One region of the Parabacteroides leei genome, then DNA from elsewhere that is predicted to be linked to it. Evidence: riboswitches for the same ligand, from Rfam matches in the RefSeq annotation. Region 1 holds a riboswitch; each other region holds the start of a gene.

Region 1 (5,331 bases):
ATATAGAAACTAAATTATGGCATCACTGAAAGAGATAAAAATCCGTCTTGCATCGATCAGGAACACGCAGAAGATCACTTCAGCCATGAAGATGGTATCTTCTGCCAAACTACATCACACGCAGACGATTGTCGAACATATGCTTGCATACGAAAGTAAGCTGAGCGCCCTGTTGAACGGAACCCTGGCAGCCGAAAGCGAACTGAATTCACCTTATACCGCCCAACGGGAGGTAAAACAGGTTGCTATCGTCGCCTTTTCGTCCAATACGGGTCTGTGTGGTGCTTTCAATGCCAACGTATGGAAGGAACTGTCTACCCGCCTTCACCGGTATGAGGCGGATGGTATCGCTGTGCGCCTGTATCCTGTCGGTAAAAAGATAGCCGACGAACTTCACAAAGCAGGGTATCAGACAGACGACAGTTTTCTGCTGATCGCAGACAAGCTGAATTACGCAGATGCCAGCAAGCTGGCATCTGCGCTGATGACGCTTTATATTTCCGGAGAAGCAGACCGGGTAGAATTGCTCTACCATCATTTCAAGAATATGGCGGAACAGGTACTGACCGAAAAGGTATTCCTGCCGGTCACTCTGCCGGAAATAGATCCGGCACATTCATCGGCCAACTATATACTCGAACCGTCATCCGAACATTTGTTGGCCTTGTTGCTCCCGAAAGTGCTTCACTTACATATCTATACGACATTGCTCGACACCGTTACAGCCGAACATGCCGCCCGTATGCTGGCCATGCAGACGGCCAACGACAATGCGAACGACCTGATCCAGGAACTGACACTCCAATATAATAAAACCCGCCAGCAAGCCATCACCAACGAATTGTTGGATATCATGGGAGGAGCGGGATAATACAACCTCATTACCTCTATAAAGGACGAAGCTCCGGCGAAATCACTTCGGCGGAGCTTCTGGCTTTAAAATTATTATTGAACAATATTCTAACAACCAAATTTTATAAATTTAATAGAAGAATAATATCATTAGTTGCGCGGTTAATACGCGTAAAAACATAGTCAAAGGATAAACCGTTGCATACCCCACAGCCGGTGCATCATTTCCTGCCGTAGCATTTGCATAAGCCAGTGCAGGAGGATCGGTCGTACTTCCGGCCAGTAATCCCATCAACGTATAATAGTTCAGTTTAAAGAAATGCCGTCCTACCAGTCCGATAATCAATAAAGGCAACATCGTGATGATGAAACCGTAACCGATCCAGGCAAAACCTCCTTTATTCACGATCGTATCCACAAATCCATCCCCGGCACTCAAACCTACACAGGCAAGGAACATGGTTATGCCGACCTCCCTCAACATCAGGTTAGCACTCTGGGTGGTATAAGTAACCAATTTATAACGGTATCCGAACCGGCTTAACAGGATAGAAACAACCAACGGGCCACCGGCCAAACCCAGTTTGATTGGCTGCGGAATCCCCGGAATAGAGAAGGGAATACTACCCAGAATAGCTCCCGACAAAATACCAACCATCGTCGGTATAGGAATGTCCGTTATAAAATGAATGGCTAATGCTGTTATAACACCAAGAAAGACAATTCCGCAAGCCAATCCGTTCAAGGTCATCCCCCCTTTCTTAAAGGAAGAAAAGAACCCCGGTCCTACCTGCATACCTACCGAATAGACAAACAGGATCAATCCGAACTCCTTAAAGAAGTGGATAACAGCGGGATTGATGGTAAATCCGAAATGCCCCAGTAAAATACCGACAAACAAAACCAACGTTATTCCCAGAGAGATACCAAATACCTTGATCTTTCCCAACTGGATACCGACAGCAATCACCAGCGATAATAAGAGGATGGAATGTCCTATTCCCTCTCCCCATAACAACTCATTTATCCACTTCATAACAATTTATTTTTAATTTCTTTCTATAACGGCATATTACCATGTTTTTTCGGTGGATTAGTCAGGCTTTTATTTTTAGGCATTTCCAATGCCTGTATGAGTTTGTAACGAGGATTCACTTCGCAAGCATAAAAATATTTCTTTATTTCATTCAGGCAGGAATTGCACAAACAACCCGGATAATGCATTTTCACATAGGCCAGTTGAAGCTCATCCAAATTCACAGGTGCACATTGGCAGGTAGTAATATTTTCTACCCGGCAGATAAAGGAGACACCACAACGCGGACAATCTTTCTCCATGATCTAATAACTTTTATAATAAATAATCTTTTCGAATTCGTATCCTAACCCACGAGGATATGAACCTTTAACGAACGGCAGGTCTTCTGACTGACTCCCATCCTGAAACCTTCCCGACATACGTCAGTGGCAATAAGTAATTCTCAGAATGTTGAACGGAGCTTCACAGCAGCGGGACTGTCCGGGATTTACACCCGATTCCCTTTTAATCTGTATTTCCGGAACCGAAAACACAGAACCATTTCAATGCAAATGTATAGAAAAATTACTCATTAAATACTCCTTTTTCATATATTTTTTTTGCCTTCCGGTAAAAGCCTCTGAAACATAAGAGCTAACGAAATAGAATTACAGATTTTACTTTTGGACAACAAAATAACCAATCTAAATTACAAAGTTTCCCATTTCTCAAAACAACACATATGATTACCAGATAGTTGACAAATATTAACTAGCAAAAAGTTTTCCAAAAAGAACACCGTATATAGTAACAGTATACCTTTGCAAACATAAAAAAAGTATTACACACCAATAGAGCTATCATGATACAAACAGTTATTAAACGGGATGGACGTATCGTCGGATTTAATGAGGAAAAAATTGTAACGGCAATCAGAAAGGCCATGTTACACACTGAAATAGGAGACGATTTGCAGCTGATTCGCCAGATCGTAGACCATATTTCATTCAAAGGAGAACCACAAATGACAGTGGAAGCGATTCAGGATGCAGTCGAACTGGAACTGATGAACAGTAGCCGTAAAGACGTAGCACAAAAATACATCGCTTACCGTAACCAACGCAGCATTGCCCGTAAAGCGAAAACGCGCGACATGTTCCTGGAGATTATCAATATCAAATCGAACGATATCACCCGTGAGAATGCGAATATGAACGCGGACACACCTGCGGGTATGATGATGAAGTTCTCCAGCGAAACGACCAAACCGTTCGTCGATGACTATTTGTTAAGCGAAGAGGTAAAGGAAGCTATCTCCAACAATTACCTCCACATTCATGATAAAGATTATTACCCTACCAAGAGTCTGACCTGCGTACAGCATCCGTTAGACCGTATACTTAAATATGGTTTTTCTGCCGGACATGGCGAATCGCGCCCGGCTAAACGTATCGAAACAGCCAGTATCCTGGGATGTATCTCACTGGAGACAGCTCAGAACGAAATGCACGGCGGACAGGCAATCCCGGCTTTCGACTTCTATCTGGCTCCTTATGTACGCAACAGTTTTATCGAAGAGATTAAAACACTGGAAGAGTTGAACGGAGCCGATTATTCGCATCTCTACCAGATAGAAGTTGATGATTACGTAAATACTCCGTTAGACGGCCTGACAGGCGACCAGCGGATCATACAGCATGCTATCAATAAAACGACCAGCCGTGTACACCAGTCGATGGAAGCCTTTATCCATAATATGAACACCATTCACTCACGTGGTGGCAACCAGGTGGTATTCAGCTCTATCAACTACGGGACAGACACTTCGGCCGAAGGACGTTGCATCATCCGCGAAATACTGAAAAGTACCTACCGTGGCGTCGGCAACGGCGAAACGGCTATCTTCCCGATCCAGATATGGAAAAAGAAACGTGGCGTAAGTTATCTGCCGGAAGATCGTAACTACGACCTGTATACGCTGGCCTGCAAAGTTTCTGCCCGTCGCTTCTTCCCTAACTTCCTCAACCTGGATGCCACATTCAACCAGCACGAAGATTGGAAAGCAGACGACCCACAACGTTATATGTACGAGGTAGCCACTATGGGATGCCGTACCCGCGTATTCGAGAACCGTTTCGGACCGAAGACTTCTATCGGACGCGGAAACCTATCCTTCTCAACCATCAATATCGTACGCCTGGCTATCGAATGCATGGATATCGAAGATAAGGAAGTTCGTATTGCTCGTTTCTTTGCGAAACTGGATGATATGTTGGAAGTGACCGCCCGACAGCTTCACGAACGTATGGAATTCCAGAAAACGGCTTATGCCAAACAGTTCCCGCTATTGATGTCTTCACTTTGGTTGGGTAGCGAGAAACTGAAACCCACCGACACGATCGCCTCTGTTATCAACCAGGGTACACTGGGTATCGGATTTATCGGATTGGCAGAATGTTTGGTTGCGCTTACCGGCAAACATCATGGTGAAGATGCAGCTTCCCAGGAATTAGGCCTGAAAATCGTAACGTATATGCGCGACCGTGTCAATCAGTTCTCCGAACAATATCAACATAATTATAGCGTATTGGCAACTCCGGCAGAAGGCCTTTCCGGCAAATTCACCGGAAGAGATCGCAAGAAATTCGGCTCACTTCCCGGTATTACCGACCGCGACTATTATACCAACTCCAACCATGTTCCGGTATATTATAAATGCAGTGCCCGTCATAAGGCAGAAGTGGAAGCACCTTACCATGCATTAACCGGTGGTGGTCATATCTTCTATGTCGAAATAGACGGCGACGCGACTCACAACCCGGAAGTAATCATGAAGGTAGTCGATATGATGGACAAATATAATATCGGTTACGGTTCGGTAAACCACAACCGCAACCGTTGCCTTGACTGTGGTTTTGAAAACGCTGATGCTCATATCGACACATGTCCGAAATGCGGCAGCCAGCATCTGGACAAACTGCAACGTATCACCGGTTATCTGGTAGGAACAACCGACCGTTGGAACAATGCTAAATTATCAGAATTGAATGACCGTATTATTCATAACTAAAAAAATAATTGAATATTCTTAAGCTATGCTTTCGATTATCGACATTATAGAAGACACAACCGTAGACGGTCCGGGCTTCCGGACCGCTATCTATGCAGCGGGATGCCCGAACGAATGCCCGGGTTGCCACAATCCGGAATCGTGGGATATAAAGAAAGGTAAACCGGTTCCTACAGAAGAAATATTGGAAAAGGTACTGGCCGACGAATTTGCCGATGTCACATTCAGTGGCGGCGATCCGATGTTCCAGCCGGAAGGATTTACCGAACTGGCACGCGCCATCAAAGCGAAAAGCCGGAAAAATATCTGGTGCTACACCGGGTATAAGTTTGAAAAACTATTGGAAAACCCGAAACAGGCAGCCTTGCTTCAATACATTGATGTACTGGTG
Region 2 (5,331 bases), on a different contig from region 1:
CATCCCGATCAATTCCCGGACAGTCATGTTACGGATCTCACACTTATCTGTCAGTACCACTCCCACTATAGTGCTAAGCTCCTTGTCACTATAGTGCTGTATATCGCGGGACAGTAGTGCTATTTCACCGGATATACGAGGCTGGAAAGCGGACAAGGTACGTAATAAAGTAGACTTCCCGACACCGTTGGCTCCCAGTAGGCAGGTTAATTCGCCACTGTAGATTATTGTCGTTATATGGCTCGCTACCAGCTTTGTATCATTCTTGGAATGATAGCCGATAGAGAGATCGTTTATCTGAATAGTTGCCTCTTTCATACTCATTCGTTCAGTTCATTTTTACGTCGGCGGAATAATACGGAAGCAACGACCGGAGCACCGACCAATGCGGTTACCGAGTTGACCGGCAAAGCCCCCTCAAATCCTGGCATACGGGCTATCAGGTTACAAGCCAATGCCAGGGCTGCCCCCACAAATAAGACACCGGGCATCAGTATGCGATGATCGGATGTCTGGAAAATGGCCCGGCAAAGATGAGGAACTGCAAGCCCCAGGAAAACGATCGGACCACAGTAAGCGGTCACGATAGCTGTCAATACACCGGCAGAGGTGATAACGAGCAGGCGTGCCCGTTTAATATTCAGTCCCAGGTTGCGGGCATACCCATCGCCGAGAAGCATCAGGTTCAATGTCTTTATCAATAGGAACGAAAGAGGGATCAGGATAGCCATAATCGCCACGAAAAGCATCATCTGATTACCGGAGACACGTGAGAAACTTCCCAGTCCCCAGATTACATAAGCACGGATATCTTCTTCCACACTAAAGAATTTCAACACACCGATCACCGCATTTGCTACATAGCCGATCATCACCCCGATAATCAATAGCGTCACATTCCCTTTAACCTTCTGCGAGACATAAACGATCAGTGCCATAACAGACAAGGAACCGACTATGGCCGCAATAGATAAAGCAATCTCCCCCATAAAGCCCAGTTTACTCAACGCCACGCCTCCCAGGCTTCCGCTCAGCAAGACAACGAAGGCAACTCCCATACTTGCACCGGAACTGATACCCAACACAGAAGGTCCCGCCAAAGGGTTACGGAATACGGTTTGCATCTGAAGCCCGCTGAGAGCTAACCCGGCTCCCGCAACTAATGCCGTCAAAGCTTGCGGAAAGCGTGATTTCCAGATAATATTCTGCCAGGTGACCGGTTCGTCGCCATTGCCGCAGATGATATTCCAAACCGAATGGAAGGGAATCGAAACAGATCCCAACACCAGATTCAGAAACAGCAACACGACGATTGAATCAAGGATCAAAAGCATCAGGATAGTGTTAGAATACTTCATCGTCCCCATTTATTTAAGTAAATCATAATAGACAGGCGTGTGATCCGGCAATAAATTCGGGTGGAAGATATGCAATAAATCGCCCAATACAACTTCCGGCTCGGTCGGCATGCTTTCATAAAAAGGTTTCTCCCGCATATTACAATAGATCACTCCCTTTTCCTTGAAAGCACGGAAGTCTGCATAACGGGGATCCTGATCTTTCAGTGATTTATAAGTATATGTTCCCGGATAGCTGTTTACGATACGCCAGTAATCGGCTTCATCGGCCTGGTTATAGACCGTCTCGAAGTCGAGCGTCACACCGCCGGAGCGATCGTCGTCTTTCAAAAAATAATCAGCGCCGGCATCTTTGAAAAGCTGTGCAAGGAAGCTCTTTCCTCCTACTGCATACCAGTTACCACCATGTATTTCGCCACTGAATACAATAGGACGTCTCTGCACTTTACCTTCGGCAGTCAGCTCTTTCAATTCGTTGTAGCGGTTCTCTATAATGGAGAATTTCTCATTGGCTTCCTGCTCTATCCCGAGTAACAGACCGACAAACTTAATCCATTCAGCCTGTCCCAGCGGTGTCATTTCTTTATATCCCAGATGAGGAATCAGAGGGATACCGATATCTTTCATCGTCTCGTATCCGCCACGCTTAAAGGGAGAGATCAGGATCAGGTCCGGATTAATACTCATAATCACCTCATTATCGAAATTACCTTCGATCCCGATCTTCGCCGTCTTTCCTTCCTTCAGCTGATCATTGATAGTCTTATTAAACAGATGGCGCGTACTCGTGATACCGACCACCTTATCCTCCGCTCCCAACTTTATGAAATTGGAGAGCTGCAGGGAAGTCATACAAATGGCACTGCGCACAGGCGTTTCGATCACTGTATAATCGGCAGGAATACCTTCCGGCTTCATCCCACGGGGAACCAACGCAAACAGGAAGTGCGTGCTTTCTTCATTCTGCGGGTCATGTATATCCATCAGAACATAACCGTCGGCATAGGTCAACTGAAAACCTTCGGCATATTCAGGTGTGATCTGAACCATCCTATCCGCCGTAATCGTTTGTTGCGACGATGCATTCTCTTTCTCCTGCTGATTTCCTTTCGATACGCACGATGCAGCCATTAACGCTAACAGGCAGCCACCGAGTAAATAGTTATTCATATTTCTATTTGTTTTTATCCGACACAAACTGTCCAAACCCACGAGGACAATCGTTATGCAAAAAATGGCAGGTCTTCTGACTTACTTCCATCCCGAATGCCTTCCCGATCGCAAAGACCAGTGGCAAAAGGTATTATCAGGATGTTTATAAAGCTTCACAGCAGCGTGGACTGTCCGGGATTTACACCCGGTTCCCTTTTAATCTGTCTCCGTGAACAGGAGTTTTACAGAACCGATTTCGAGCGCAAAAGTAATAAGAAAAACTGAACCTTTCGCATACGGAACTGTTATTTACAGAAAATGACAGCATTATGGTACTCAATCAGGTAGACACTCATTTCTTAATTGCAGCTATTTGCGTAATATCATCGGCATTAGTATTTTATACAATCGGTGTATGGGGCGAACGCATCCAAAAGAAGCTGAAAGCCTGGCATGTAGCTTTCTTTATCGCCGGACTATTCGCCGATGCTATCGGTACCGGCCTGATGGAACAGATTGCGCAAATGACCGGAATACAAGATAATCTCCACACCATCACCGGAATAATAGCGATCTGCCTGATGTTTGTCCATGCGTTATGGGCTTTATGGACCTATCTTAAAGGGTCCCTCAAAGCGAAAGCTCATTTCAACCGTTTCAGTATAGTTGTCTGGTGTATCTGGTTAATCCCTTATTTCATAGGGGGCTATCTGGGAATGTCGCTTCACCCCTGATATTGTTCAGCAGTTTATTTGGAGACTTCCGTTATTTTAAGCACTTTTGCCCTCTGAATAAAACAAGAGCAAATGACACATCCTATCAGCTTCGTTTCATTAGGTCCCGGTGAACCGGAACTTATCACTGTAAAAGGGTTTAAACAACTTCAGCAGGCAGATATAATCTATTGTCCGGCTACCCGGAATAAGCAGGGAGATTCTCTTTCACGTGCGGCTGATATCGTGCGTGCTTTGGAGATAAACGAAGTTGCCATACGATGCTTTATGCTTCCTATGAATAAAGATCGTACAGAGGCCTGGAAAGCCTACGATAGTTTATACAATGAAGCTGTGGCAAACCATGCAATAGGTAAACGGATTGTCATCGTTGCCGAAGGGGATGCCGGTTTCTATTCATCCATACAATACATATACGACAAACTTACAGAGACAGGGATCGCCGTACAACGTATTGCCGGGATTCCGGCTTTCATTGCCGCCGGAGCTTTGGCTGGTTTGCATATCGTCAAACAGGAAGAGCAGATCGTTGTCATTCCCGGCACACCTTCTACCGAAGAGTTGAGTGAAAAGATCAACGCCGGATATGTAATCGTCATTATGAAACTGTCACAATGTGTGAATGCTGTACACGACTGTATCCGGAAGCATCCGCAGACACAGTTCCATTACTTTGAGAATGTAGGAACAGAAAAAGAATATTATACTTCTGATAAGAAGATTATAGCGAATAAAGTGTACCCCTATTTTTCATTAATGATCATACAATAATCCCCATCATAAGCCGAAAACAGAATAGATCCGGAAAATGACGGGGATATTAAAGGTAAAATCTATCGATATTGTATTGCAAAAACTATACTGATTCTATAATGTTACTCAAACGGCTCATATGATACCGGAGTGACTGAACAGATTCCCAGTTCTGGTGTCCTGACTTACACAACTCACGTGCACTTACCAACACACCTGAAATATGACTACTGATCTCTTCGATCTTCTTATTCGTTTCATTATAAAGAGATTCCACCTCTTCCGGTGAATATATGGAAGCAGATTGTGCCAACGATTCAAGCAATTCCATCTGGTAAACACCAGCCTTCGGGATCAAGTTACGGACGGCATAATGATGAAGATCCTGGATTTCCTTCTGTTTGGTTGTATCCCAACCTACATTATTTGTATTCACAGAAGAACTCATCTTTGAAAACATACGGATTCCCAAACAATCTACAATTGTTCTTATCCATGATCCTGTTTCTACCTCTCTTGAAGTTACACCCGCCAAACTAAATCTCATTGTTGTCATAATCAAATCTCCTTAATTACATAAACCGAAGTTTTTAAAATCGTTATACACTTTCTTTTTATCACCTTAAGCTTGCTATCTATTGTATTTTGCTATTATGATACCGCAAATTTAATCAAATCGTTACACACAGCAATCCATTATCCATCTTTTATAGTTCTTTAAGAGCAAAACTATCTAAATGCATTGTTTTTGTCAACTAAAGATGACAAAAACATCAAAAAATATCACCTTAAGATAACAAAGGTTTATTACCACTCATCTTTTAGCATCTTTCATCAATATGACAGTAATATAATATATCCACTCCTGCCAGAAACCTTTCATTCTGACATTTTGTTATTTAATTAAAAATAATATACTTTTGTTCCTTCTTAAACTTACATAAGCACATGAAATCGGATATAGAAATTGCAAGAGAAGTCTCCCTTCGCAAAATAAAGGAAGTTGCTACAGGATTAGGCATTCCGCGCGAGGAAGTTCAGAACTATGGTCGTTACATCGCCAAAGTGCCTCTCCATCTCATTGATGAAGAAAAAATCAAAGAACATAACCTGATCCTGGTTACAGCTATCACTCCTACTAAAGCTGGTATTGGAAAGACAACGGTTTCTATCGGCCTTGCCCTCGGTCTGAACAAGATCGGTAAAAAGGCGGTTGCAGCCTTGCGCGAACCTTCACTGGGCCCGTGTTTCGGTATGAAAGGTGGAGCTGCCGGAGGTGGCTATGCCCAGGTGTTGCCGATGGAAAACATCAACTTACACTTCACCGGCGATTT
Region 3 (5,331 bases), on a different contig from region 1:
CAGTTCTTACTGTATTGGAAGGTAAAACAGCTTTCACTTTGAATGAAGGTGGACAATACGCTTATGGTTATTTAGTTGATAAAGTTGCTAAGGAAAGAATCGGTTTGGCTCAGCTTTATAGAACTTCTTATAAAGTCGCTTTAGATGGTAAATATCTGGGTGAAGCTGCTGAACAGAAATATGCAATTGGTGCATTTACTGCTCCGGTTGACAGTTTCTACTTCAAAGAAAACAATCATGTTGATGCTGCTGATTATTATGCAATTGTAAAGGCTAATGATAATGCAGTTGGTACACACAAAGCAGGTGTAACTGATGATGATCTGGCAGCTACTTTGAAAGTACAGGTTTTGGCCGAATCAAGAACATCTTCTTTTGCAATAGACCAGGATAATACGCCTCTTTACAGACGCTTTAATTCTGCAAAACTTGAAGGTAATGCAGGTGATGCTACTGACACATTAAGATTCTATGAAAATTATCGTAATGAATATCTTCAGATTGAAGGCAATGATAATTTCATTGTTAAGGGTATTGATTTCTTAGGTATTTATACAAGTGATAAAGCTCCTTCAGGATTGTCATTCGTTGTTGATACTGCTTGGGTAAATCGTGGTCAGGGTTATATTAAACCTCAATATTTGATTTCTATCGAACGTCGCGATCAGGCAGCTATTCCTGGACAACCTTGTCCTGAAGCTGGACCTCACGTAGATGCAAATGGTAATATTACTGATGCAGAACATTGTGTTCATGCAATCCCTGCAATTCCTGGATTTGAAAGAGGTAAATATCTTGTAAACTTCGCAGACTCTGCAGCTTATGCTACAAATAGTGATGATTACAAATGGAAAGGTTATACTCGTGCAGGTTTTGTTGATGCTATCCGTGTTCAAGACACATTGTATATTCTGAAAGATGAATTTGCAGGTATCGCTAATAACAAAGTAAACTTTGCTGCAATAAAAGCTGCTGATGCAAAACAGCCAGTAGGTAAAAAGTACATCCATTATCTGAATAACGATAATCACAAGCTAGTAACTTGGTCAATGCGTTTCATGGATACTAAGGTTGCTGCAAACGAAGTAGAAGCAGACAGATCTTTCTTATTTGAATCAATGGCTGCCGCAAATGAACCTGTTATTGCTCCTAAGAAAGCTGCTTGGCTGAAGATGCAGAATGGTTGTTTAGTATTGTCTAATGAAGCTGAGTCTAGCTTTGATGATATCAAAACGGGTGGTGACGATGCATTGATCTTCAATGTTAAACACGTTGCTAACGATGAAATCGCTACAGATACTGAAGAAGTTGGTGTTAACACTGTTAGCGTAATTGCTGGTAACGGTACAGTTACTATCAAGGGTGCTGCTAACAAGACTGTTACTATCGCTAACGTTCTTGGTCAGACAATCGCTAACACAGTTCTTTCTTCTGACGATGCTACAATCTCTGCTCCTGCTGGTGTAGTTGTAGTAGCTGTTGAAGGCGAAGCTGCTGTTAAAGCAATCGTTAAATAAGAAATAAATAATAATTAAATGAATGCTTCTCTACTCTTCCCTTCGGGGAAGGGTGAGTAGCCTGTGAAGGTGAACAGATTGGAAGCGCAATTTTAGTAATAAAAATAAAATAAAGTTCATCCATGAGTACCACTGTGAAGTGAGGAAATGGACAAAAAACAACCCCGTCGATATTTATTATCGATGGGGTTTTGTTTTTAAAGAGCTCCAGGAAACAGAGTCTATTATGTTAAATAGAAAAACCGTATTATATAGAAGACGATTCCTGACGGAAAGCATCTTTCACATAATACGGTTATCTTATATGAACTAATAATTCTTATTGCTTCAAAGCCTGCTCAATATCAGCAATGATATCGTCCGCACTTTCGATACCGACAGAGAAACGGATCAGATCCGGAGCAATACCGGCTTCCTTCAACTGTTCGTCCGTCAATTGACGGTGAGTATGACTTGCCGGGTGAAGCACACAAGTACGGGCGTCTGCTACGTGAGTAACAATAGCTGCCAGCTTCAGGCTATCCATAAACTTGATAGAAACATCACGTCCACCCTTCAGACCGAATGACAACACGCCACATGAACCGTTCGGGAGATATTTCTTTGTCAGGTCATAATACTTATTCCCTTCCAGATCCGGATAGTTCACCCAAGCAACCTTATCGCAGTTCTGCAACCATTTAGCAACAGCTAATGCATTTTTACAATGCTGTGGCATACGTAAATGCAATGTTTCCAGACCCAAATTCAACAGGAATGCATTCTGCGGAGACTGGATAGAACCCAGGTCACGCATCAGCTGGCTGGTTGCTTTCGTGATATAAGCCATTTTGCCGAATGTCTTTGTATAAGTCAGTCCGTGATAAGATTCGTCCGGCTGGCAAAGACCCGGATATTTGTCGGCATGTGCTTCCCAGTCGAAGTTACCGCTGTCGACGATACAGCCACCGACTGCAGTAGCGTGTCCGTCCATGTATTTGGTAGTAGAATGTGTTACGATATCTGCACCCCATTCGAACGGACGGCAGTTGATTGGTGTGGCAAATGTGTTGTCGACAATCAAAGGTACACCATGCTTGTGGGCGATGTGGGCAAACTTTTCGATGTCCAATACCATTACTCCCGGATTGGAGATCGTTTCGCCGAACAATAACTTTGTATTCGGGCGGAAAGCTTTACTGATCTCTTCTTCGCTGGCATCCTGATCGATGAAAGTACATTCGATACCCAGCTTTTTCAGTGTAACGGACAACAAGTTGTATGTACCTCCATAGATACCGGTTGCACTTACAATATGATCGCCGGCTTCGCAAATATTGAAACAGGCAAAGAAGTTAGCAGCTTGTCCCGATGAAGTCAACATGGCTGCAACGCCACCTTCCAACGCAGCAATTTTGGATGCTACGGCATCGTTTGTCGGATTCTGCAGACGAGTATAAAAATAACCACTCTCTTCCAAGTCGAACAATTTAGCCATCTGTTCGCTGGTTTCATACTTGAATGTAGTACTCTGATAGATAGGGAGCACACGCGGTTCTCCCTTTTTCGGTTGCCAGCCACCTTGCACACACAAAGTTGCCGGCTTGAATGAATTGCTCATATTTTTTATGTTTGCTATGTAATTATATTCTGCAGACAAAAGTAAAGAATAGTTCGTTCTATTTACACAAATCTTTGATCAATTATAAAAAATACACTATTGTTTCAAAATAATCGTGTACCTTTGTACCCGATTTTGGTGTCACGCTTCCAATTCCACGGAAAAGTGATGAAAAGGGAATCAGGTGTAAATCCTGAACAGACCCGCTGCTGTAAGCTCCGCCAAAGTCTTTGAGCACGACTCAATCCACTGTTCGCAATGAATGGGAAGGACGCTCAAAGATGGAGTAAGTCAGAAGACCTGCCAAGATAAGAAGTTTAAAGCTTTCGGGAGATAAGGCTAAAAACATATGAGAAAGAACATTCATCTACTTTACCGGAGGTTCTGCCTGTTCATGTGTTCTATTGTTTCTTTCATCGAAAGCATGTAAAAAACAATTAATGAATTTGGTGAAATGAGAGGTTTCATACATGTATTTCTTTTATTGAGTTGTTTGTTTCCAGTAAGTCTGGCGGCACAGAATAAAGTGATTCTATCCGGCGAAGTGAAAGAGAAGGATGGGACACCGCTTCCGTTGGCTACTGTCGCTATAGAAAATACGATTTCGGGAACGTATACAGACGACCGGGGACGTTATTCACTGTCGGTAACCCCCGGCAAACGCACTCTTATAATTACCCTGTTAGGTTACAACACCATAAAGACCGTTGTCGATATCCGTAAAAATATGACAATGAATTTCACGATGGAAGAAAACTCCATAACCCTGAATTCGGTTGAAGTATACGGTAAAACGAAAACCCAACAGGTGAAAGAAAGTGCTTTTGCAGTCAATGCGTTGGATGTTAAACCACAGATCAACACTCTGAAGAATCTGAATGATATGGTGAACCGTACAACCGGTATTAAGATTCGGGAAGAGGGTGGAGTCGGTTCAGACTTCGACTTGTCTATCAATGGATTATCAGGAAATTCCGTTCGTTACTTTATTGATGGGATGCCTTTGGATACAAAAGGAAGCGGTGTCTCGCTGGCAAATCTTCCTGTCAATATCATTGACAGGGTGGAAATATATAAAGGGGTAGTTCCTGCCAGCTTGGGAGCAGATGCTTTGGGGGGGGCTATCAATATTATTACCAGTCAGGAAAAAAAGAATTACCTGGATGTTTCTTATGGTACAGGTTCTTTCCATACGCATAGAACTGACCTGAATGCCCAATTCGTAGAACCGAAGACCGGATTGATCATCAAGCCGACTATCGGAGTCAATTATTCGAAGAACGATTATGAGATGAAAGGCGTTGAGGTATGGGATGAAGATAGCCGTAAATATATTGAAGTCAACCGTAAACGGTTCCATGACGATTATTTTTCCTTGTTGGGCCAATTGGAAGCCGGCTTTGTCGATAAAGCGTGGGCAGATGCTTTCTTTGTTTCCGGGTCTTATTCCAAAATAGATAAAGAAATACAGACAGGGTCTATCCAGACAAAGGTGATCGGTAATGCGGAGCGTCATTCCGATGCATGGAATGTATCAGCCCGTTATCAAAAGCGGTTTGAGAAAATTAATACAAATGCATCGCTTTCCCATACCTGGGACGCATCGCTTACTGTCGATACGGCTTATCGTATCTATGATTGGAACGGAGATTTTACTCCTTCATCCCGTAATGAGCTTAATGGCCGTGGGCGTTCCATACGTCATTACAACCGCCCTATGACTATTTTTCGAGGAGGCGTCGATTATGCGATCAACCGGCATCATTCAGTCAGTTTGAACTATCTGCTTAACCGTACCGGAAATAAACGTCGTGATGATGTCGACGAAACTTTTGAGCCAACCAATGATGTGCTGACCAAGCATATTCTCGGGTTGACTTATAATCAGTCTTTTTTCGACGGAAGATGGGAGAGTACCGTTTTTATTAAAGATTATATCAATGCCACCTCTATCGAACAAAACGATCTTGCCTGGATAACCGGCTCGGAAAATCTCAAAGGACATTTTTCGAAGAGTTATTGGGGAGGTGGTTTGGGGCTGCGCTATACCATTTGGGATGTACTGGCGGGAAAGGTTTCTTATGAACATAGTGTGCGCCTTCCTTTGTCGCGTGAGCTGCTTGGAAACGGAACGACTATCTATCCGAATCTCGCCCTTCATCCCGAAAGCAGTGATAATATAAACCTGGGTCTTTTTGGTAACTGGTATCCTTC
Region 4 (5,331 bases), on a different contig from region 1:
TTAAGGGATTTCCTGCAACCGATGTTCGTTCTCGTGTCTGCAGATAAGGAAGACTCTGTCGCTCTTTTCAACCACCTGTACGCTTTGCTGCCCATCAGGGCCGAGGAGTACGAACCTATGATGAACGTGTTGGTCTGGACGGAAGCCGGACAATGGATCACCTGTGTTTATCCGCGAAAGAAACTGCATCCTGCCTGCTATTATGCCGAAGGGGATGCCAATATCTTGATTAGCCCGGCAACGGTCGAAATGGCCGGTGTTTTTATCACTCCACTGGAAAAAGATTTCCGGAAGGTGACCTCCGGAGACCTGCAGCAAATTATCAGTGAAACTTGCCTTTCTGCGGAGGAGATGGATCAGTTAATCAGTAAATCTAAATCATACTTCTTATGAAAACAAAACGAACATCCCCCTGGTGCTGGATACCCTCGCTCTATTTTGCAGAGGCATTGCCTTATGTTGCCGTGATGACAATCTCTGTTATCATGTATAAGCGGCTGGGGATCAGTAATACCGATATAGCCCTGTACACCAGTTGGCTGTATCTCCCCTGGGTAATCAAACCATTCTGGAGTCCGTTTGTCGATCTGTTGAAAACGAAACGCTGGTGGGTTGTCACCATGCAGTTCCTGATAGGAGCAGGATTGGCCGGTATCGCTTTTACAATCCCGATGGATTATTTCTTTCAGTTAACCCTGGCCGTCTTCTGGCTGGTGGCTTTCAGTTCGGCTACACACGATATTGCAGCGGACGGTTTTTATATGCTGGCACTCGACTCGCATGACCAGGCTTTCTATGTCGGGATACGAAGTACCTTTTACCGCATTGCAACCATTGCCGGACAAGGATTGCTTGTGATGCTGGCCGGCGCTTTGGAAGACAGTACCGGAAAGATTCCGTTCGCCTGGTCGATCACGTTCCTGATCCTGGCCGGACTATTTATCGGTCTCTGCCTGTATCATAAGTATATTTTACCGGTTCCGAAGTCCGATAAAGCGGCTGTAACAGTTACTGCTTCTACCATATTTAAAGAATTCTTTGCTACATTTGTCTCGTTTTTCAGGAAGAAGCAGGCATTGGTCGCTATACTGTTCATGCTGTTCTATCGTTTTCCAGAGGCACAACTGGTTAAGCTGGTAACGCCTTTCCTGATCGATCCGCGCGAAGTGGGTGGTCTGGGACTTACTACTTCTGAGATCGGCCTGGTGTATGGTACGATCGGTATTATAGGCCTGACACTGGGAGGTATTATCGGGGGAATCGTGGCAGCGCATGGTGGATTAAAGAAATGGATTTGGCCGATGGCGCTGGCAATCACATTGCCTGACCTGGTTTTTATCTACCTGAGCAGTGCACTTCCTGAAAGTCTGCTGGTCATTAATATATGTGTGTTTGTTGAACAGTTCGGTTACGGATTTGGTTTTACTGCCTATATGTTGTACCTGATCTATTTCTCCGATGGAGAACACAAAACGGCTCATTATGCGATATGTACCGCCTTTATGGCATTGGGTATGATGCTTCCGGGGATGGTTGCCGGGTGGTTGCAGGAAGAACTCGGATATGTGAACTTCTTCTGGTGGGTGATGGGATGTTGCCTGATCACACTGGCTGTAACAGCTTTCCTTAAGATAGATCCGGCATTCGGTAAAAAAGACAGAACGATCGATTAATTAAGTAATAAAACGGAAATATGATACTAATTGCCGACAGTGGTTCCACCAAGACAGATTGGTGTGTAATAGAAAGAGGAAAGCCAGCCCTTCGTTTTCAAACGCGGGGGATGAATCCTTTTTTTCAGACGGAGGAGGAGATAGGGAAGGAGATTGAAACCGGATTACTGCCTGCATTAAAAGACCTTATACCTTCCGCCGTATATTTTTACGGGGCAGGCTGCGCTTTCCCTGAAAAGAATGAAATGATACGGCGGTCTGTCAACCGGTATCTGTCTGTTCCTGTTGAGGTAGGGAGTGATCTCTTGGCTGCTGCCCGTGCTTTATGTGGCGATGAGCCGGGGATAGCTTGTATTCTGGGAACCGGTTCGAATTCCTGTTATTACGATGGCAAAGAGATTATAAAGAATGTTTCTCCCCTGGGATTTATTCTGGGAGATGAAGGAAGCGGTGCCGTATTGGGTAAACTATTGATCGGGGATGTATTGAAAGACCTGCTGCCTCCGGCTCTGAAAGAGCAGTTTCTTACACAATATGGCTTGACTCCGGCATCGATTATGGACAAGGTTTACCGGCAACCTTTCCCCAACCGTTTTCTGGCCGGCCTTTCCCCTTTTATACGGGAGCATTTGGATGAACCTGCCATTTGGGAACTGGTCACCCGTAGCTTTCTGGCATTTTTTACCCGGAACGTGAAGCAGTATGATTGTTTTGAATTACCTGTCCACCTGGTCGGTTCAGTTGCATGGTATTATCAGGAAATACTGAAAGATATTGCTTTCGATCTGGGTCTCCGTCTCGGAACGGTTGCGCAAAGTCCGATGGAGGGATTGATTGCGTATCATGGTAAGTAAACTTATATTTAATTATGTCATTTACTAAAATAACAGAACAAGATTCATTATATAATGACCTGGAACATAAATCTGTCCGGGAGTTGTTGGAAGATATAAACACAGAAGACCGGAAGGTCGCATTGGCAGTGCAAAAAACAATCCCCCAGATAGAGAAACTGGTAGATCAGATCGTTCCCCGGATGAAACAGGGAGGGCGTATCTTTTATCTGGGGGCCGGAACAAGCGGTCGGTTGGGAGTGCTCGATGCTTCTGAAATACCTCCAACTTTCGGAATGCCCCCCACTTTGGTGATCGGTCTGATTGCCGGTGGCGATACGGCTCTTCGCAATCCGGTAGAGAATGCGGAAGATGATATGGAGCGTGGTTGGGAGGAATTGCAGGAGCATCAGGTCACAACCAAAGATACGGTGATCGGTATTGCTGCATCCGGTACGACCCCTTATGTGATTGGAGCTTTGCGTAAAGCCCGTGAGCAGGGGATACTGACGGCCTCTATCTCCAGTAATCCGGATTCCCCCATGGCCGCTCAGGCCGATGTGGCGATCGAAATGATTGTCGGTCCGGAATTTGTAACCGGCAGTTCCCGTATGAAGTCCGGTACGGGGCAAAAGATGATTCTGAATATGATTTCAACATCTGTGATGATCCGGTTGGGCCGTGTAAAAGGCAACCGGATGGTAAATATGCAATTGACCAATCAGAAACTGGTCGACCGGGGGACGCGGATGGTGGCAGAGGAACTGGGGCTGAGTTATGGCCAATCGCAGCGGCTCCTTCTGATGTATGGCTCGGTAAAGGCTGCCGTTGATGAATATCGGAAACATAATAATTAATATTTTTCATCAACCGATGGAGAACGAAACGAAAATATCTCTATATTTGCGACGTGCATTGTTCCGGACCTGTATCCGCAGGAAAGGATTAAAAGGGAATCGGGTGTAAATCCCGGACAGTCCCGCTGCTGTAAGCTTCATTATAGATTGGGCAATACCATAAGCCACTGTTCTTTTTTGAATGGGAAGGCGCTCAAACCGGAAGTAAGTCAGAAGACCTGCAAGGCATATTATTTCGACGGCTTCGAGGAAAGGCCGGAAGAGAACAGGAGGTCGGTTAACGTCTCCACTATTCTTACTCCCGTTTCCCGTATAGCTGTCTGAACGTTTTTGTTTTTAATTATTTTGCCATAATAATTAGGAAAAGAGGCATGGATCGGTTTATGGGATGAGCTCCGTAACCGGTGCATGCTTTCCTTTTTATGAATGAACAGGATGATAGGAATACTTGTTTATTATAGGAAAAGTGCGTTTATTTGTAAACATAATTAATTAACAACAGGCAATATGAAGAAGGTTACAGGTTTAGTTTTGGTTATTTTGATGATGTTTATAGCCCTACCGGCTAAGTCCCAACTGAAGTTTGGATTAAAAGGGGGAGTAAACATATCGTCCGTTCATCTGAATTCCGATATACTGAAGGCGGATAATGTGACAGGGTTCCAGATCGGTCCGATGATCGAGACAACACTCCCACTGGTCGGAATCGGACTGGATGCGGCGATCCTTTATTCTCAGAAAGGATTGGAGTTGAAAGCGAAAGGCTCTGAAAATACCAGTATAAAAACGGATTATCTCGATGTACCGGTCAATTTGAAATGGAAATTCGGTATTCCCCTTGTTAAAGCTTATCTGTCGGCCGGACCCTATATCGGTTTCCGTGTCGGAGGAGATAAAATCTGGAATGTTTTAGGCGAACAGATGAAAGCAAAGAATTTCAGTGCAGGACTTAACTTCGGTGTAGGGGCTGAATTGATAAGCCATTTACAGGTAGGGATAAATTACGGATTGGGATTGACTGACAATTACAGTGCCGACAAACTCGATTTGGGAGGTGCTAAAAACCGTGGATGGTCTATCACAGCCGCAGTTCTGTTTTGATGACAGATAGAAAAGATATGCAGGGCCGGACTTTAACAGTCCGGCCTTTTTTGTTACTTTTGACCTCGTAAATGAAATACGCAGATGTCATATTGCCTCTTCCGTTAGAGAATAGCTATACCTATAGTATTCCTTCCGATCTGGAGACAGCCGTCATTCCCGGTTGCCGGGTGATCGTCCATTTCGGTAAGAAGCGCTATTATACGGCGATTGTAATGGATGTGCATGAACGCAGGCCTGATACGGATTTTGAAACGAAAGAAATTTATGCCTTGTTGGATGCGACTCCCGTATTGCGCCGTCCGCAACTCCGTTTCTGGAAATGGATCTCATCCTACTATATGTGTAAGCTGGGGGATGTTTATAAAGCCGCCTTGCCTTCCGGCTTGAAGCTGGAAAGTGAAACGGCCGTCACCTATAATCCCGACTTTGAGGCAGATGGTCCTTTGAGGCCGAATGAACAGTCGGTACTGGATGCTTTTACCGGTGTCCTGAAACTGACCGTGTCGGAACTGGAGAAAAAGACAGGGCTTCGTAATGTGGTTCCCGTAGTTGCTTCCCTGATGGCCCGTGGAGCGGTAGTAGTGAGTGAGGAAATGAAACGGGGATTTGTCCCGAAGATGCAAACCTTCATTCGCTTATCGGAAGAATATGCCACGGAAGAACAGTTACAGGCTGTATTTGCCGATTTTAAGCGGGCGAAGAAACAGGAGCTTATGTTAGTTTGCTATCTGGATCTGAGTCATGCCTTGAATCCGGCGTTGGTTCAGGAAGTATCAAAGAAGGAGCTACTGGAACGTAGTGGTTGCTCTTCCACGATTCTGGACGGACTCTTGAAACGTGGTGTCCTGGTAAGTTATGAAAAAG

The links. A riboswitch is a leader RNA that binds a small molecule or an ion and turns the genes downstream of it on or off. The one in region 1 is predicted to bind cobalamin.
Region 2: another riboswitch for cobalamin. It lies ahead of M1P97_RS06125 (ABC transporter substrate-binding protein); the one in region 1 lies ahead of M1P97_RS16005 (cysteine-rich CWC family protein).
Region 3: another riboswitch for cobalamin. It lies ahead of M1P97_RS05550 (TonB-dependent receptor); the one in region 1 lies ahead of M1P97_RS16005 (cysteine-rich CWC family protein).
Region 4: another riboswitch for cobalamin. It lies ahead of M1P97_RS17355 (porin family protein); the one in region 1 lies ahead of M1P97_RS16005 (cysteine-rich CWC family protein).

What each region holds. Positions count from the first base shown of each region.
Region 1 is NZ_JAMBQG010000011.1:90,707-96,037, forward strand. It holds gene M1P97_RS15990 (F0F1 ATP synthase subunit gamma) at 17-871, shown strand; gene M1P97_RS15995 (aspartate-alanine antiporter-like transporter) at 983-1,888, opposite strand; partial or broken gene M1P97_RS16000 (acyl-CoA carboxylase) at 1,912-1,998, opposite strand; partial or broken gene M1P97_RS16005 (cysteine-rich CWC family protein) at 2,050-2,190, opposite strand; cobalamin riboswitch at 2,250-2,448, opposite strand; gene M1P97_RS16010 (anaerobic ribonucleoside triphosphate reductase) at 2,733-4,940, shown strand; gene nrdG (anaerobic ribonucleoside-triphosphate reductase activating protein) at 4,966-5,331, shown strand, end outside.
Region 2 is NZ_JAMBQG010000003.1:108,258-113,588, forward strand. It holds gene M1P97_RS06115 (ABC transporter ATP-binding protein) at 1-318, opposite strand, end outside; gene M1P97_RS06120 (iron ABC transporter permease) at 321-1,358, opposite strand; gene M1P97_RS06125 (ABC transporter substrate-binding protein) at 1,368-2,528, opposite strand; cobalamin riboswitch at 2,578-2,781, opposite strand; gene M1P97_RS06130 (HsmA family protein) at 2,840-3,244, shown strand; gene M1P97_RS06135 (precorrin-2 C(20)-methyltransferase) at 3,317-4,015, shown strand; gene M1P97_RS06140 (hypothetical protein) at 4,101-4,553, opposite strand; gene M1P97_RS06145 (formate--tetrahydrofolate ligase) at 4,946-5,331, shown strand, end outside.
Region 3 is NZ_JAMBQG010000002.1:462,445-467,775, forward strand. It holds gene M1P97_RS05540 (DUF6383 domain-containing protein) at 1-1,517, shown strand, start outside; gene M1P97_RS05545 (O-acetylhomoserine aminocarboxypropyltransferase/cysteine synthase family protein) at 1,837-3,117, opposite strand; cobalamin riboswitch at 3,237-3,439, shown strand; gene M1P97_RS05550 (TonB-dependent receptor) at 3,572-5,331, shown strand, end outside.
Region 4 is NZ_JAMBQG010000012.1:188,277-193,607, reverse strand. It holds gene M1P97_RS17375 (DUF4922 domain-containing protein) at 1-393, shown strand, start outside; gene M1P97_RS17370 (MFS transporter) at 390-1,673, shown strand; gene M1P97_RS17365 (ATPase) at 1,694-2,527, shown strand; gene murQ (N-acetylmuramic acid 6-phosphate etherase) at 2,542-3,363, shown strand; cobalamin riboswitch at 3,405-3,603, shown strand; gene M1P97_RS17355 (porin family protein) at 3,871-4,464, shown strand; gene priA (replication restart helicase PriA) at 4,536-5,331, shown strand, end outside.